2 regions of the Xanthomonas sp. NCPPB 1067 genome follow, and region 2 is predicted to be linked to the other one. Evidence: predicted binding sites of a transcription regulator. Region 2 holds the regulator's gene; the other holds the start of a gene.
The links. The regulator FliA, encoded in region 2, starts transcription of late flagellar genes. The targets are predictions, from matches to a motif close to TAAAGTTTNNCNNNCNNNGGCCGATAA.

Region 1: LL962_RS08825 (methyl-accepting chemotaxis protein) is a predicted target of FliA. The motif match lies at 6,364-6,390, and genes of this name have one in related genera.

What each region holds. Positions count from the first base shown of each region.
Region 1 is NZ_JAJGQG010000008.1:111,407-119,138, reverse strand. Features, by position in the region: gene LL962_RS08845 (hypothetical protein) at 1-248, shown strand, start outside; gene LL962_RS08840 (DUF3301 domain-containing protein) at 418-783, opposite strand; gene LL962_RS08835 (DEAD/DEAH box helicase) at 1,248-5,642, shown strand; gene LL962_RS08830 (DNA-3-methyladenine glycosylase) at 5,582-6,202, opposite strand; gene LL962_RS08825 (methyl-accepting chemotaxis protein) at 6,499-7,732, shown strand, end outside.
Region 2 is NZ_JAJGQG010000023.1:18,676-26,407, forward strand. Features, by position in the region: gene flhF (flagellar biosynthesis protein FlhF) at 1-1,541, shown strand, start outside; gene LL962_RS15765 (MinD/ParA family protein) at 1,528-2,412, shown strand; gene LL962_RS15770 (RNA polymerase sigma factor FliA) at 2,409-3,176, shown strand; gene cheY (chemotaxis response regulator CheY) at 3,201-3,593, shown strand; gene LL962_RS15780 (protein phosphatase CheZ) at 3,593-4,219, shown strand; gene LL962_RS15785 (chemotaxis protein CheA) at 4,222-5,871, shown strand; gene LL962_RS15790 (XVIPCD domain-containing protein) at 6,135-7,613, opposite strand; gene LL962_RS15795 (hypothetical protein) at 7,629-7,732, opposite strand, start outside.

The DNA.
Region 1 (7,732 bases), on a different contig from region 2:
ACCGCTTCAGCGATGCTGCGACGTGCCTGGTTGCGCGCAGCTATACCGACACGCCGGCCGAAGTGCATTTTCTCAGCATCGAGGTAGCCGGTAAGTCGCGGCTGTTGCAGCCAGCCGATCTTGCGCATCGGCTATGCGGACTCGCGCAGGCGTATCTGCGCCGGGAAGGCAAACGGGAGATACGCTGGCTGAGCGGCCGGGGCGATGGCTATGAGCCGGTGCCCGGGGATTCCGCGCTGGAGCGGTGAGCTGGCTCGATGTGGGAAGCTGCCAAGCGTTCGGTGTCTATCGCCGCCGCCCGCGTGCAGCCACGCGCCGTTCAACGGCGGGCTACGGTCGGGCGTCCGCTTGCTGCTGCTACGCCCAGACTTCTGGACTCAAGACGTGGACGCAAGCCGCGTTGCCCGGCATGCCCCATCATTCCAGTCGCGGCTGGTCCGGATGCAGCGCCCGCACGGTGGCCACCTGTGGGCCGGTGAAGGCAACCAGCTGGTCGCCGCGCAATACCAGCTTGCCGCTATGGCGGTCCGCGCCGTCATAGGAATAGTCGAAGCGGAACGTACGCTCGAACCCCAGCCAGCCGTTGGGCATCCGGCAGATGCGCATGCCGGTGGCATGCACGCTCTGGTCCAGCCACTGCACATCGGCTGCGCGGCAGGCGTTGCGGCCGAGTATCTCGGCGCGCTCGGCGGCGGCGCGCGACGCGTTCCACAACGCGACCACCGCGGCGCCGACGATCATGAAGACGATGAGGCTAGGCATGCTGCCAATGTGCCACGCCATCGCTGGCACGACAATCGCGAACGCCTCGATGCGCTCCGCGTGGTGGCGGCTGCTGTTCGGCGTCGATGGCCTGCGCCGCCTTGCGAATGCTGCTTTGCGCTGCCGGCGAGGACGCTCGCCTGCCATCGATGGTCGGGGCGATGGTCGTCAAATGGCATCAGCCTGCAACGGCGATGCAACGCCGGATGCCGTAGTGCTCGCCACGGCGCCTGGGGAACGATCGACAGGCCCGTGGTGGCGCAGGACGCGTCGTTATGCTGCCAACTTGCTGTTCGGCAGGATCTGGTGGACGGGGCAAGGCTGCGCGCCGCCATGGAGCCCCCGCCGAGCGCGCGTGAATCCATTCACTCCCGCCGCAAACGCCGACTTGCATCGATGCCCTGGCGGCGCCATTTCCCAGGCACGTCTTCGCGTCGACATCCGTCCCACGCCGTCAGGCTGGCCATCCGCGACCGGTACCGTCCATGCATCCTGTTCTGCAGCAGTTTCACCCCGTGGTCGCCGGCTGGTTCGCGCAGACCTTCGCCGCGCCCACTCCGGCGCAGATTGCGGCGTGGCCGGCGATCCAGGGCGGGCGGCACACGCTGGTGGCCGCACCCACCGGTTCGGGCAAGACGCTCACCGCGTTCTTCGCCGCCATCGATGGTCTGATCCGCGACGGCCTGGCGCACGGCGGTGCGTTGCCCGACGAAACCCGCGTGGTCTACGTCTCGCCGCTGAAGGCCTTGTCCAATGACATCCACCTCAATCTGGAGGCGCCGCTGCGAGGGATCCGCGCGGCCTTGGCCGCCGAAGGGCTGCCGGATGTGGCGGTGCGCACGGCGGTGCGCACTGGCGATACGCCGCAGCGCGAGCGCGCCCAGGCGCGGCGGGTGCCGCCGCATATCCTGGTGACCACGCCCGAATCCCTTTACGTGTTGCTGGGGTCGGCATCCGGGCGCGATGCGCTGCGGCATGTGCGCACCGTCATCGTCGATGAAATCCACGCGGTGGCGGCCGACAAGCGCGGCAGCCACCTCAGCCTGACCCTGGAGCGGCTGCAGCGCCTGGCCGAGCGTCCGATCGTGCGCGTGGGCCTGTCGGCCACGCAGAAGCCGATCGAGACGGTGGCGCAGTTCCTGGTCGGGGTGGGCGAGGACGGTGCGGCGCCGCCGTGCGAGATCGTGGACATCGGCTATGCGCGTGCGCGCGACCTGGCCCTGGCATTGCCGCCCACGCCGCTGAGTGTGGTGATGTCCAACGATCAATGGCTGCAGGTCTACGCCGACGTGGCCGCGCTGGCGCAGCAGCATCGCACCACGCTGGTGTTCGTCAACACCCGGCGTATGGCCGAACGCGCCGCGCGGCATCTGGGCGATCTGCTCGGCAAGCAGTGGGTGGCCGCGCACCACGGCAGCCTGTCGCGCGAGACCCGCCTGCTGGCCGAACAACGGCTCAAGGCCGGTGAACTGACCGTGCTGGTGGCCACTGCCTCGCTGGAACTGGGGCTGGATATCGGCGATGTCGATCTGGTTTGCCAACTCGGCTCGCCGCGTTCCATCGCCACCTTCCTGCAACGCGCCGGTCGTTCGGGCCATAAGGTCGGCGGTACGCCCAAGGCGCGTCTGTTTCCGCAGACCCGCGACGAGCTGGTGGAATGCGCCGCGTTGCTGGACAGCGTGCGGCGCGGCGAACTGGATGCCTTGCGTGTGCCATTAGCGCCGCTGGATGTGCTGGCCCAGCAGATCGTGGCCGAAGCCGCCTGCCAGGATTGGGACGAAGATGCGCTGTTTGCGCTCGTACGGCGGGCATGGCCGTTCGCGCAGCTGAGCCGCGCCAGCTTCGACAGCGTGGTGCGCATGCTGTGCGAGGGCTTCAGCACCCGGCTTGGCCCACGCGCGGGTTATCTGCATCGCGACGCCGTGCATCGCCGGCTGCATGCGCGGCGCGGTGCGCGCATGACCGCTCTGACCTCTGGCGGCACCATCCCGGAAACCGGTGACTACAGCGTGGTGCTGGAGCCGCAGGCCGACAAGATCGGCACCGTGAACGAGGACTTTGCGGTAGAGAGCCTCACCGGCGATGTATTCCAGCTCGGCAATGCCAGCTACCGCATCCTGCGGGTGGAAGCCGGGCGCGTGCGCGTGGAAGACGCCAAGGGCGCGCCGCCGAACATTCCGTTCTGGTTGGGCGAGGCGCCAGGCCGCAGCGATGAGCTGTCGGTGGCGGTGTCGCGCCTGCGCGGTGAGATCGCGGTCCGGCTCGATCACGGCCCACATCAGGCAGCACGCGATTGGCTGTGCGGCGAACTGGGTGCGGCGCCGGAAGTGGCCCGGCAATTGGTGGATTATCTGGCGCAGGCCTGCGCGGCGCTGGGCGCCATGCCCACACGCCAGTGTCTGGTGATGGAACGGTTCTTCGATGCCAGCGGCGGTACCCAGCTGGTGATCCATTCGCCCTACGGCAGCCGCATCAACCGCGCCTGGGGGCTGGCGCTGCGCAAGCGCTTCTGCCGCACCTTCAATTTCGAGCTGCAGGCGGCCGCCACCGAAGATGCGATCGTGTTGTCGCTGTCCACCAGCCACAGTTTCGCGCTGGAGGACGTGGGCCGCTACCTGCATTCGTCCTCGGCCGAGCATGTACTGATCCAGGCGCTGCTGGATGCGCCCTTGTTTGGAGTGCGCTGGCGCTGGAACGCGACCAATGCGATGGCGCTGCCGCGCTTCACCGGCGGCAACAAGGTGGCCCCGCAGCTGCAGCGCATGAAGTCGGAAGACCTGCTGGCCACCGTGTTTCCGGACCAGGTGGCGTGTGCGGAGAACCTGGTCGGCGAACGCGAGGTGCCGGACCACCCGCTGGTGGCGCAGACGCTGGAGGACTGCCTGCATCAGGCCATGGACAGCGAGGGGTGGCTGCAGGTGTTGCGCGGTCTGGAGTCCGGCGCGATCACGCTGCTGGCACGCGATCTGGCCGCGCCCTCGCCGTTGGCGGCCGAGGCCTTGAATGCACGCCCGTATGCGTTTCTGGACGATGCGCCGCTGGAAGAGCGACGCACCCAGGCCGTGCAGGGCCGTCGCTACACGCCGCAGAGCAGCGACGATCTCGGCCGACTGGATCCACAGGCGATCGACGCGGTCCGCGAAGAGGCCTGGCCGCAACCGCGCGATGCCGAGGAAATGCACGAAGCGCTGGTCGGCCTTGGCGTGTTGCCGATCGAAGAAGCCACCGATCCGTCGTGGCAGGGCTGGTTGGCCGCACTTGCCGCCGATGGCCGCGCGAGCTGCCTGACGATCGGTGCGGCGCCCGCACTGTGGGTCAGTGCGGAGCGTATTGCGTGGTGCATGCCGTTGTATCCGGATGCATCGGCGCAGCCGCCGCTGCAGGCACCAACGGATTGCCAGGTGACCGACTGGCAGCGCGACCGGGCGGTGCGCGAAGTGTTGCGCGGCCGCATGGCGGCGGTCGGGCCGGCGCAGGTGTCGGACCTGGCGCGCGCCCTGCGCCTGTCCGAGAGCGAGATCGTGCCTGCGCTGGCGGCCCTGCAGCGCGAGGGCTATGTCATGGCCGGGCGTTTCACGGCTCAGGCGCCGCAGGAAGAGTGGTGCGAGCGCCACCTGCTGGCGCGCATCCATCGCTATACCCTGGGGCGGTTGCGGCGCGAGATCGAGCCGGTGTCGCAACGCGACTATGCGCGCTTCCTGTTCGAGTGGCAGCATCTGGACAACGCCGGCCGGGTTGCCGGGCCCGATGCGCTGGCCGGCGTGGTCGGTCAGCTGGAGGCGTTCGAAGCGCCTGCGGCAGTGTGGGAAAGCGAATTGCTGCCGGCGCGCGTACGCGACTACCAACCGGCATGGCTGGACGAGCTATGCACCGCCGGTCGCATCGTATGGGCGCGGCTGCGCCCCGGTGGCGGGCGCAGCGGTGCCGCGCTGCGGTCGACTCCGATCGTGCTGCTGCCGCGACGCGATGCGCAGCGCTGGAGCGCTCTGGCACGCAGCGCTGACGAAGACCCGCTGGGCTCGCGCGCGCAACGCGTGATGGAGGTGTTGCAGCAACACGGCGCGCTATTTTTCGACGAGATCGCAGATACCGCCCGGCTGATGGGCACCGAACTGGAAGACGCCCTGAGCGAACTGGTCATGCGCGGCCGCGTGCACTGCGACAGTTATGCGGGCCTGCGCGCGCTGCTGGTGCCGGCGTCCAAGCGACCGTCGGCGTTGTCGCGTCATCGGCGCCGCGCCACCGCCCTGGGCATTCGCGATGCGGGACGCTGGGCACCGGTGCGCGCCTTGCCCGAGCTGCCGCCGGCGGAAGCCGGCGAGCGTCACCAGGAGACGCTGGAGCACGTGGCGCGCAGCGTGCTGCGACGGTACGGCGTGGTGTGCTGGCGGCTACTGGAGCGCGAAGCCGCATGGCTGCCGCCCTGGCGCGAGCTGTTGCGCGTGTATCAACGCCTGGAAGCGCGCGGCGAGATCCGCGGCGGCCGCTTCATCTCCGGTCTGTCCGGCGAGCAGTTCGCGCTGCCGGAGGCGATCGCGGCCTTGCGTCGGGTGCGAGCGCAGGCGCCGCAGCAGCAGTGGGTGTGCGTGAGTGCGAGTGACCCGGCCAACCTGCTGGGCAGCCTGCTGCCCGGCGAGCGCATCGCGCGGGTGCCCGGAAACCGGGTGGCCTATCTGGATGGCCTGCCGATGGCGGCATGGGTGGGAGAGCGTTTCCAGCCGCTGCAGGAACTGACCGCTTTGCAGGGCGAACAGGCAGCGCGCTTGCTGCAGCGGGGGCCCGCTGCAGCCGAACCCAGTGCCTTGGAACAATGGCTGGCTCAGTCGCCAGGCACAGCCGCGGGCATGACGCTGAGCCGTGGAAACGGCCGCGACAGGTAGCGGCTGCCCGGTACCACCCAACGCCACGGCGCTTCCATCGCCTTGCGGATGCCGATGCGGGGCGTCGCCAGCGGCGCGCTCGGCGGCGGCATGCCGTCGTCTTCGATCCGCAGCCGCGCTGCGGCATCGGTCAGATCCAGCCCGTTGTCGGCCGCGGTCACTCCGAACGCCTGTGCCAGGCGGCCGGGACCGGTGGTTAATAGCGCGGTCGGCGCCGCGCCGCGCGCGGCCTGCATGGTCTGGAGGCCTGCCAGCGGCTCCAGCGCGCGGATCAGCACCGCATGCCCGGGCGCGCCGCCGCAGACGGCGTTGATCGCCCAATGCATGCCGTAGATGAAATACACGTACAGATGCCCATGGGTGCCGAACATCACCCGGGTGCGTGGCGTCATGCCACGGAACGAATGCGCAGCCGGATCCTCGCTGCCGCAATAGGCTTCCACCTCGGTGATGCGGCCACGGCGGCCATCGGCGCTGACCAGCACCTTGTTGAGCAGGCGCGGCGCCACCTCGCGGGCGTCGCAGGCATAGAACGTGCGAGGGAGCAGGGCGATCGGCATGCCGCCAGCGTAAGGGAATTGCCGTGACAGTCCTGCGGGCTGATCCGGACACGCCTTCGATCGGGTAGGGATTTTCCGAACGCGGTGGTCTCGGAGCGTCTGCTCTGTCACAAAAGCGCAGATCCAAATGGATGAATGGGCACATAACAGTGGGCGGCGTCTCAAGCGCGTTTTGCCCTCGCCGATAGCTATCAACGATTGATTAGATCAGCCGAACCGTCGCGATCGGCACGTGCAGCCCGTCGATCCTCCAGGCAATGCCTGCCGCCCGCGCACCCTTCTCACGAGAACTCCCAATGTTAGGCAACTTCAAAATCGGAACCAGGCTGATCGTGGCGTTTCTGATCGTTTCGGCGATCGGCGCATGCATCGGATGGGTAGGTTATTCCAACTCCGGTCGCATCAGCGAACTGTCGACTTCGCTGTACGAGCGCGAATTGCTGGGCCTTTCCCATGTCAAGGAAGCCAACATCAACCTGATCTACGCCGGGCGCGCGCGCGCCAACCTGCTGTTGGCCAGCAGTGCGGAAGAGCGCCAGTCGCACGTGCAGAACATCGACAAGTACACCGCCAAGGTGGTGGACTACATGACGCGCGCGCGCGGCAGTTTCCAGACCGAAGAGGGCAAGGCCAAGCTGGCGCAGTTCGACCGTGCCTGGCAGACCTATCTGGACGAGCGCGGTCGCTTCATCGAAGCGGCCAACCGCGAAGCGCTGCGCGAAGCCAACCCCGAACTCGCCGCGCTCTCGCGAGCGGTGCGCGCCAGTTCGGACGAAGTGGATGCCTTGATGACCGATCTGAGCGGCCTGCGCGAGCGCAGTGCGGCCTCGGCCAACGCCGAAACCGGCGCCATCCATGCGCGCAGCTCCAAGCTGTTGATCGCCATCATCTGCAGCGGCGTGCTGCTCGGCGCGATCCTGGGGCTGGTGATCAGCCGTAGCGTCACCGGCCCGATCCGTCGTGCCGTTTCGGTCGCCAACGGGCTGTCAGAAGGCGATCTGACCATGCAGATCGAGGTGCACGGCCGCGACGAAACCGCGCAGCTGCTCGAAGCCATGCGCACCATGGTGCAGAAGCTGTCGCAGGTGGTGGGCGAGGTGAACACCAGCGCCGAGACCCTGGCCAGCGCCTCCGAAGAAGTCAGCGCCACCGCGCAGTCCTTGTCGCAGGCGGCCAGCGAGCAGGCCGCCGGGGTGGAAGAAACCAGCGCTTCGCTGGAACAGATGACCGCCTCGATCAGCCAGAACACCGAGAACGCGCGCATCACCGACGGCATGGCCACCCAGGCCGCCAAGGAAACCATCGAAGGCGGCGAAGCGGTGGTGGCCACCACCCAGGCGATGAAGCAGATCGCGCAGAAGATCGGCATCATCGACGACATCGCCTACCAGACCAATCTGCTCGCGCTCAATGCCGCGATCGAGGCGGCGCGGGCCGGCGAGCATGGCAAGGGGTTTGCCGTGGTCGCCGCCGAAGTGCGCAAGCTCGCCGAGCGCAGCCAGGTGGCTGCGCAGGAGATCGGCGAAGTGG
Region 2 (7,732 bases):
TCGTTGCCGCCAGCAATTACGACGAAGAGCTGGTGCAGCGTGCCCTGGAAACCGCCCGCGAAACGCCGGCGGCCAGCAGCGCCCCCACGCAGCACGCTGCGGCGCCGGTCGCCGCCCGCCCCGCTGCGCCGGTGCACGCCCCGCTCAAGCCGGCTGCCGATACCGCCGGCATGAGCCACCGCCAGCGCGTGGCCAGCGCCGCCGAAGACATGATCGCCGCCATGGCCCTGCGTCAGCCGGCCAGCGTGCCGCGCCAGGCGCCGGTGGCCGCGCCGATCCGCAGCGCTGCCCCGGTGCAGACCGTGCAGGAGGCCGCTGCGCCGATCGTGCAGCGTCAGGAACACGCGCTGTCGGCGGTGCCGGAACAGCTGTTCGCCGACTTTTTGACCACCGCCCCGGTGCCGCGCCCGGCGGTGCAGGCCACCCCGATGCAGGCGCCCGCTCCGGTCGCCGCCCCCGCCGTTGCCGCAGCGGCACAGGACGAGGACGCCTTCGCCGACGAAGCCGACTTCGACCTGGACGACGCCCTGCCGCAGATCCTGCCGCCAGCCGCGCTGCCGCCGATCGAAGTCGCTCCGCCCGCCCCTGTCGCGCTGGCCGCGGTGCCCGCCGCCGCCATGCCGGCGCCGCAGAACGACGAAGAACTCAAGCAGCTGCGCGGCGAGCTGGCACTGATGCGGCAGATGATCGAGCGCGAAATGAACCGCCTCACCGATGAGCGCCTGCGTGGCTCGCCGGTGCGTGCGCAGGCGCTGGAGCTGATGGACGACTACGGCTTCGACGCCGGCCTGACCCGCGACATCGCCCTGCAGATCCCGGCCGATACCGAATTGCACCGCGGCCGCGGCCTGATGCTGGGCCTGCTGTCCAAGCGCCTGCCGGTGGCCCCGGTCGACCCGCTGGAACGCGGCGGCGTGATCGCCCTGGTCGGCCCGACCGGTGCCGGCAAGACCACCACCATCGCCAAGCTGGCGCAGCGCTTCGCCGCCCAGCACGCCCCGCGCGACGTGGCCCTGGTCACCACCGACACCCTGCGCGTCGGCGGCCGCGAGCAGCTGCACAGCTACGGCCGCCAGCTCGGCATCGCAGTGCACGAGGCCGACAGCGCCGAAAGCCTGCTCGAACTGCTGGACCGCCTGCGCGACTACAAGCTGGTGCTGATCGACACCGCCGGCATGGGCCAGCGCGATCGCGCCCTGGCCGCCCAGCTGAACTGGCTGCGCGCCGCCCAGCAGGTCACCTCGCTGCTGGTGCTGCCCGCCAACTCCCATTTCGCCGACCTCGACGAGGTCGTGCGCCGCTTCGCCCACGCCAAACCCCAAGGCGTGGTGCTGACCAAACTCGACGAGACCGGCCGCTTCGGCAGCGCCTTGTCGGTGGTGGTCGATCACCAGATGCCCATCACCTGGGTGACTGACGGACAGCGGGTCCCCGACGACCTGCACCGCGCCAATGCCGCCAGTCTCGTTCTTCGCCTTGAAGATTTGCGGCGCGCTGCCGATAAGCCCTGTACTCCGGAGCACAACCATGCAGTCGCGTGAATACGCCAAGCTGACCAACGCCTTCCCCCTGTCGGCGACCCGTCCCGAGCCTCTGGGCCCGGTGCGCACCATTGCCGTGACCGGCGGCAAGGGCGGCGTGGGCAAGACCAACATCTCCGCCAACCTGGCCGTGGCGCTTGCCGACATGGGCAAACGCACGCTGCTGCTGGACGCCGACCTGGGCCTGGCCAACCTGGACGTGGTCCTGGGCCTGGCGCCCAAGTACACCCTGGCCGACCTGATCGCCGGCCGCTGCACGCTCGATGAAGTGATCATCGAAGGCCCCGGCGGCGTGCTGGTGGTGCCGGCCGCGTCCGGCCGCCGCCACATGGCCGAACTGGCCCCGGCCCAGCACATCGGCCTGGTCAACGTGTTCTCCGAACTGGAACGCGACCTGGACGTGATGGTCATCGACACCGCCGCCGGCATCACCGACAGCGTGCTGACCTTCTGCCAGGCCGCCCAGGACACCGTGGTGGTGGTCTGCGACGAGCCGGCTTCGATCACCGACGCCTACGCACTGATCAAGGTGCTCTCGCGCGAACGCGGCGTGGACCGCCTGCAGATCATCGCCAACATGGTGCGCGACCCCAACGAGGGCCGCCTGCTGTACGACAAGCTCTCCCGCGTCTGCGAGAAGTTCCTCGGCGACGTGTCGTTGAACTACCTCGGCCACGTGCCGCAGGACGACTGGCTGCGCCTGTCGGTGCAGCGTCAGCAACCCGTCATCAAGGCCTACCCCGCCAGTCCGTCGGCACAGGCCATCGCAGAAATCGCGCGCCGTACCTCGCGCTGGCAGGCTCCCACCGTGCCGCGCGGCAACGTCGAGTTCTTTGTCGAACGCATCATTCAACGGGGAGTGGCCGCATGAGCACCGCCACCGCAACGACCGCCACTGCGCAGTACCGTGCCGTCCAACGCAACAACGCCAACGACGTGGTGACCCAGCACGCCGACCTGGTGCGCCGCATCGCCCACCACCTGGCCGCCCGCCTTCCGGCGAGCGTGGAAGTGGACGACCTGATCCAGGCCGGCATGATCGGTCTGATCGAAGCCTCGCGCAGCTACGACTCCGACCAGGGCGCCTCGTTCGAAACCTATGCCTCGATCCGCATCCGCGGCTCGATGATCGACGAGATCCGCCGTGGCGACTGGGTGCCGCGTTCGGTGCACCGCCGCGCCCGCGACGCCGCCGCCGCAGTGCGCAAGATCGAGCAGAGCACCGGCCGCGCCGCCGCCGCCACCGAAGTGGCCGCCGCGATGGAAATGCCGCTGCCCGACTACCTGCGCCTGATGGAAGACGCCGCACGCGGCCAGGTGCTGAGCCTGGAATCACGCATCGAAGATCACGGCGAACTGGACACCACCGCCAAGGGTGGGCCCAATCCGCAGCAGATGATGGAGCGTGGCGAATTCGGCCGCGAGCTGGGCAAGGCCATCGGCCAGTTGCCCGAGCGCGAGCAGTTGGTGCTGTCGCTGTACTACGAACAGGAATTGAACCTGAAGGAAATCGGCGCCGTGCTCGGCGTCAGCGAATCGCGCGTCTGCCAGATCCACGGCCAGGCCGTGGTGCGCCTGCGCGGCCGCCTCAAGGTATTCGAACTGGCCGATGCCGGTGTCGAAAATGACGATTGATTTTTTTCGTGTTAGGAGCTTGATGTGAACAAGAACATGCGGATCCTGATCGTGGACGACTTCTCGACGATGCGCCGTATCGTCAAGAATCTGTTGGCGGATCTTGGCTTCACCAATACCGCAGAGGCCGAAGACGGCAACAGCGCGCTGGCCGCGCTGCGTGCGGGCCCGTTCGATTTCGTGGTGACGGACTGGAACATGCCCGGCATGACCGGCATCGACCTGCTGCGCAACATCCGCGCCGACGCCAAGCTCAAGCACCTGCCGGTGATGATGGTGACCGCCGAAGCCAAGCGCGAGCAGATCATCGAAGCCGCGCAGTGCGGCGTGAACGGCTACATCATCAAGCCGTTCACCGCGCAGACGCTGGAAGAGAAGCTGGGCAAGGTGTTCGAACGTCTGGCGGCGACCGCCTGATGAACGCCACCGTGGAAGCCGATGCCGAACGTGCCGCGTTGATCGAGCGCCTGCAGAGCGCGCTCGATGCATTGGAAAGCGGTGATCAGGTCACCTGGCGTCGCGAGGTCGACCACCTCGCCGCGCTACGCACGCGACCGATGATGCAGAGCCTGAGCCGGCTCGCCCGCGAACTCGGACAGGCCCTGGGCGAGTTGCCCACGGTGCCCGAAGAGGCCGGCGAACTGGACGATGCCTGCTCGCGCCTGGACCATGTGGTGGAGATGACCGAAAAGGCCAGCCACCGCACCCTGGACCTGGTCGAGGAATGCCGCGTGCTGGCCAACCAGCTGCGCGATGGCGGGCTCAATGAGGACCAGGGCGCACTGCTGGAAAAGATGCGCCACAACCTCACCGAGCTGTCGCTGGCGCAGAGCTATCAGGACCTCAGCGGCCAGATCATCCGTCGCGTGGCCGGCATCGTGCGCCGTGTGCACGAAGGCTTCGGCGCCTTGGGCCTGCCGCCCAAGAACAGCGAACCGAAGAAAGACGACGGCGGTCTTGCCGGTCCTGCGATCAAGGGCCTGGACCGTCACGCGGTGTCGCAGGACGACGCCGACGACCTGCTGTCCGGATTGGGGCTGTAATCATGAGTGCTGTTCCAGACGATATTGCTGCCGATTTCATCGTCGAGGCCCAGGAGATCCTGGATCGCCTCGGCGAACAGCTGGTGTCGCTGGAACAGGCACCAGACGAAGCGGACCAGCTCAACGCGGTGTTCCGCGGCTTCCACACGCTCAAGGGCGGCGCCGGCTTCCTGGCCATCAAGCCGATGGTGGAGCTGTGCCACGCCGCCGAAGAAACCCTCGGCATGGCGCGCTCGGGCCAGGCAGTGCTGCAGGCGCATCACTTCGATGCCGCGCAGCAGTCGCTGGACTATCTGCAGGCCATGCTGGACGCGATGGGCTCGGGCGAAGCGGTACCCCACGCGCCGGCCACGCTGATCGCGCAGTTCGATGCCAAGAGCGCGCCACCAGCGGTCAAGGCCGCCCCCAAGGCTGCCGCCGCGCCGGCGCAACACGACGACGCGCATGCTCCCGTCGCAGGCGCCAAAGGCCCCAAGGCCGCCGCCAAGGCCGGTGCTGAAGCCGAACAGACCGTGCGCGTGGACACCAAGCGCCTGGACGCCATCGTCAACCTGATCGGCGAACTGGTGCTCTCGCGCAACCGCCTGAAGACCTTGCGCACCCGCTTGCGCGACGAAGAACTCGACCGCGCGGTCAGCACGCTGGATATCGCCACCGCACGTCTGCAGACCGCGGTCATGCGCACCCGCATGCAGCCGGTCAGCAAGGTGTTCGCACGCTTCCCCAAGGTGGCCCGCGATGTCGCGCGCACCCTGTCGAAGGAAGTGGAGCTGGAACTGATCGGCGCCGAAACCGAGCTCGATCGCAATCTGGTCGAAGCCCTGGCCGACCCGCTGGTGCACCTGGTGCGCAACGCCATCGACCACGGCATCGAATCGCCGGCCCTGCGCGAAGCCACCGGCAAGCCGCGCAGCGGCCATGTGCGCCTGTCCGCGCAGCAGGAAGGCGATTACGTCAGTATCGAAATCCAGGACGACGGCGCCGGCATCGACCCCGAACGCCTGCGCGAGATCGCCCGCGGCAAGGGCCTGATCGACGCCGAAGCCGCCGCGCGCCTGAGCACCGACGAGTGTCTGCATTTGATCTTCATGCCGGGCTTTTCGACCAAGGCCGAGGTCACCGACATCTCCGGCCGCGGCGTTGGCATGGACGTGGTGCAATCGCGCATCCGCGAACTCAGCGGGCAGATCCAGATCCAGTCCGAACTGGGCCGCGGCAGCCGCTTCATGATCCGCGTGCCGCTGACCCTGGCGATTCTGCCGACCCTGCTGGTGCAGGCCGGCGAAGCGGTCTACGCATTGCCGCTGGCACGCGTGGTCGAAGTGCTGCACGCCCCGCAGACCTCGCTGGGCTGGTTCGACGGCCGCGCCGTACTCGACCGCCGCTCGCATACCCTGCCGCTGATCGACCTGCGTCGCTGGCTGGGCGTGCCCGCCGAACAGCCGCCGCTGCTGACGGTGGTGCTGCTGCAGGCCGGCGAAACCCGCTTCGGCCTGGTGGTGGACCAGGTGCGCGGCCGCGAGGAGGTGGTGATCAAACCCCTGCCCCGCGCCCTGCGCGGCCTGCCCGGCTACGCCGGCGCCACCCTGATCGGTGACGGCCGCATGGCGCTGATCCTGGACGTGGATGGATTGCGCTCCAGCGATCAGTGAGTTTCGGGATTCGGGATTCGGGATTCGGGATTCGGGAATCGGGAATCGGGAATCGGGAATCGGGAATCGTCAAGACGATCCTGGCTGCCTGATCTAACGATAGCGGCGGCGTACTGCGGCCGTTGTCGTGTCACTGACAGCATCGCTGCCGATCTATGTCGCTACGCGCGCAGGCATGGGCGCGATGGTTTGGTGACGGTCAAGCTGCCGTGCAAGTGAACCTGGAACCGTTATTTGAACCTCGTTATCTCGTTGCGAAACACTCAGCGCGTCATCGACGGACCAGCCTGGCTGACGGCTTGCTGGGACTGCTCCAGCGCCTGCTGCTGTTCGCGCGCCTGAGCCTGAGTCTGGTTGATTGCCTGCAGGCGATCGAACGACTGGGTCTCTGGTGTCTGCACGGCGTCCATGGTCGACATATGGGCACGCTGGTGAGCCGGGTCGTTGAGGGCGCCCTGAACGACGAAGACCTTCTCGCCGCCCGCAAGCTGAGCCGTTGGGTTGTTGAGCACCACATGATCCACCCGCGACAACCCTTCCTCTTTTGCCAGCGCAAGCAGGCTAGCTGTCATGCGCTCGCTCGATGCATCCCACTGCCTACCATGTGCGCTATCGAGCTTTTGCACCCCGTCTTTGATCTGCTGGTACAGCGGGTGATCAGCATGGCCTGGATCTGACGGAAGAAGGTGAAGTGACGTCCCTTGCGATGGGGATTCACGTGCACGGAGCTCCTGCTCCAGCTCTTGTGCAGAGATCGGCGAGACATGCAGATGAGTGTTTTTGCTGTGCTGGAACAAGCCCGGCGTCGGGGGCTGGGTGCTGCTATCTAGGTAAGGCATCGGGCGCGTATTGCTGCCCAGGTCAATACCATTGCGTTCTAGTGCATCCTCTTTGAGACCAAGCCGCTGCAGGTTAAAGATCATCGGTTGCTCAGGCGTGCCCTGCTGCGCCTTATTGTAGTGACGCTCAAAGATGGCTGCAGTGCCGATGACCCAAGGCCCGTAGTGGTTGTGATAGTCAGACAGGCCGCCATAGCCAATCTGCGTATCCTGTGCTGGTTTATCGAAATAGTTGACACCCATGGCCTCGACATTTGCCGGCGTGGCTGACATGGTCAAGTCTTGGTTCAAGGAAAGATTGGGCTTTAAGGTATAGACGAGACCTTGGCTTCCCGCAGCGGTATCGATGAAGTCACGCATCCTTCCGGGGGCCGCGCGATAAATGTCTTCCAAGGTCGGCTGAGGCGTACCGCCTTTGACCCTACTGAGGGTGGCGTTCCAACCCGCGATCTCTGCACGTGATTCATCCTCACGGTTGCTAGCAATGACCTTTTCAGCGGCTGACGTGTAGTCGTGTGTGGTGCGCGCAATCGTACGAGCTTCAGTCATAAACTGCTGCCTTGCGGCCTCCGCGTCCGGGCTGAAGGTGCTGTGTTGCAACTCGTGCCCAAGGACAAAAGTCAGATCCCCGGCAGATGGGGGAGCAACTCCATTGGGGCCCACCAGCTTTGTCAGTGGCAACTGGATTGAGTGGCCAACAGGATCAAACGAGCCTCCAGCATGCGGATCGGTGAGAGGCTTGAAACTAGTCACCAGCTTTTGATCAATTGCCACATTCAGCTGGCGCGTAAGTTCCGGCGAATCGGTTAGAAGCTGCCTCAGTTGATCGACGTGAGGTTTGGTAACTCCAGGCTCATTGCCGAAATCATTCAAAACTTTCAAAGCATCAGGACTGAGTGACATGTCCGCTCCTTGGACTTAACGGATGTAGACCCATTCGACGCATTTGTGCGCTACAAACTCTTGCGGTTCCGCAGCCTCACCTCGCGGAAAGACCTCTACTCGCATTCCTGGGCGCGTAA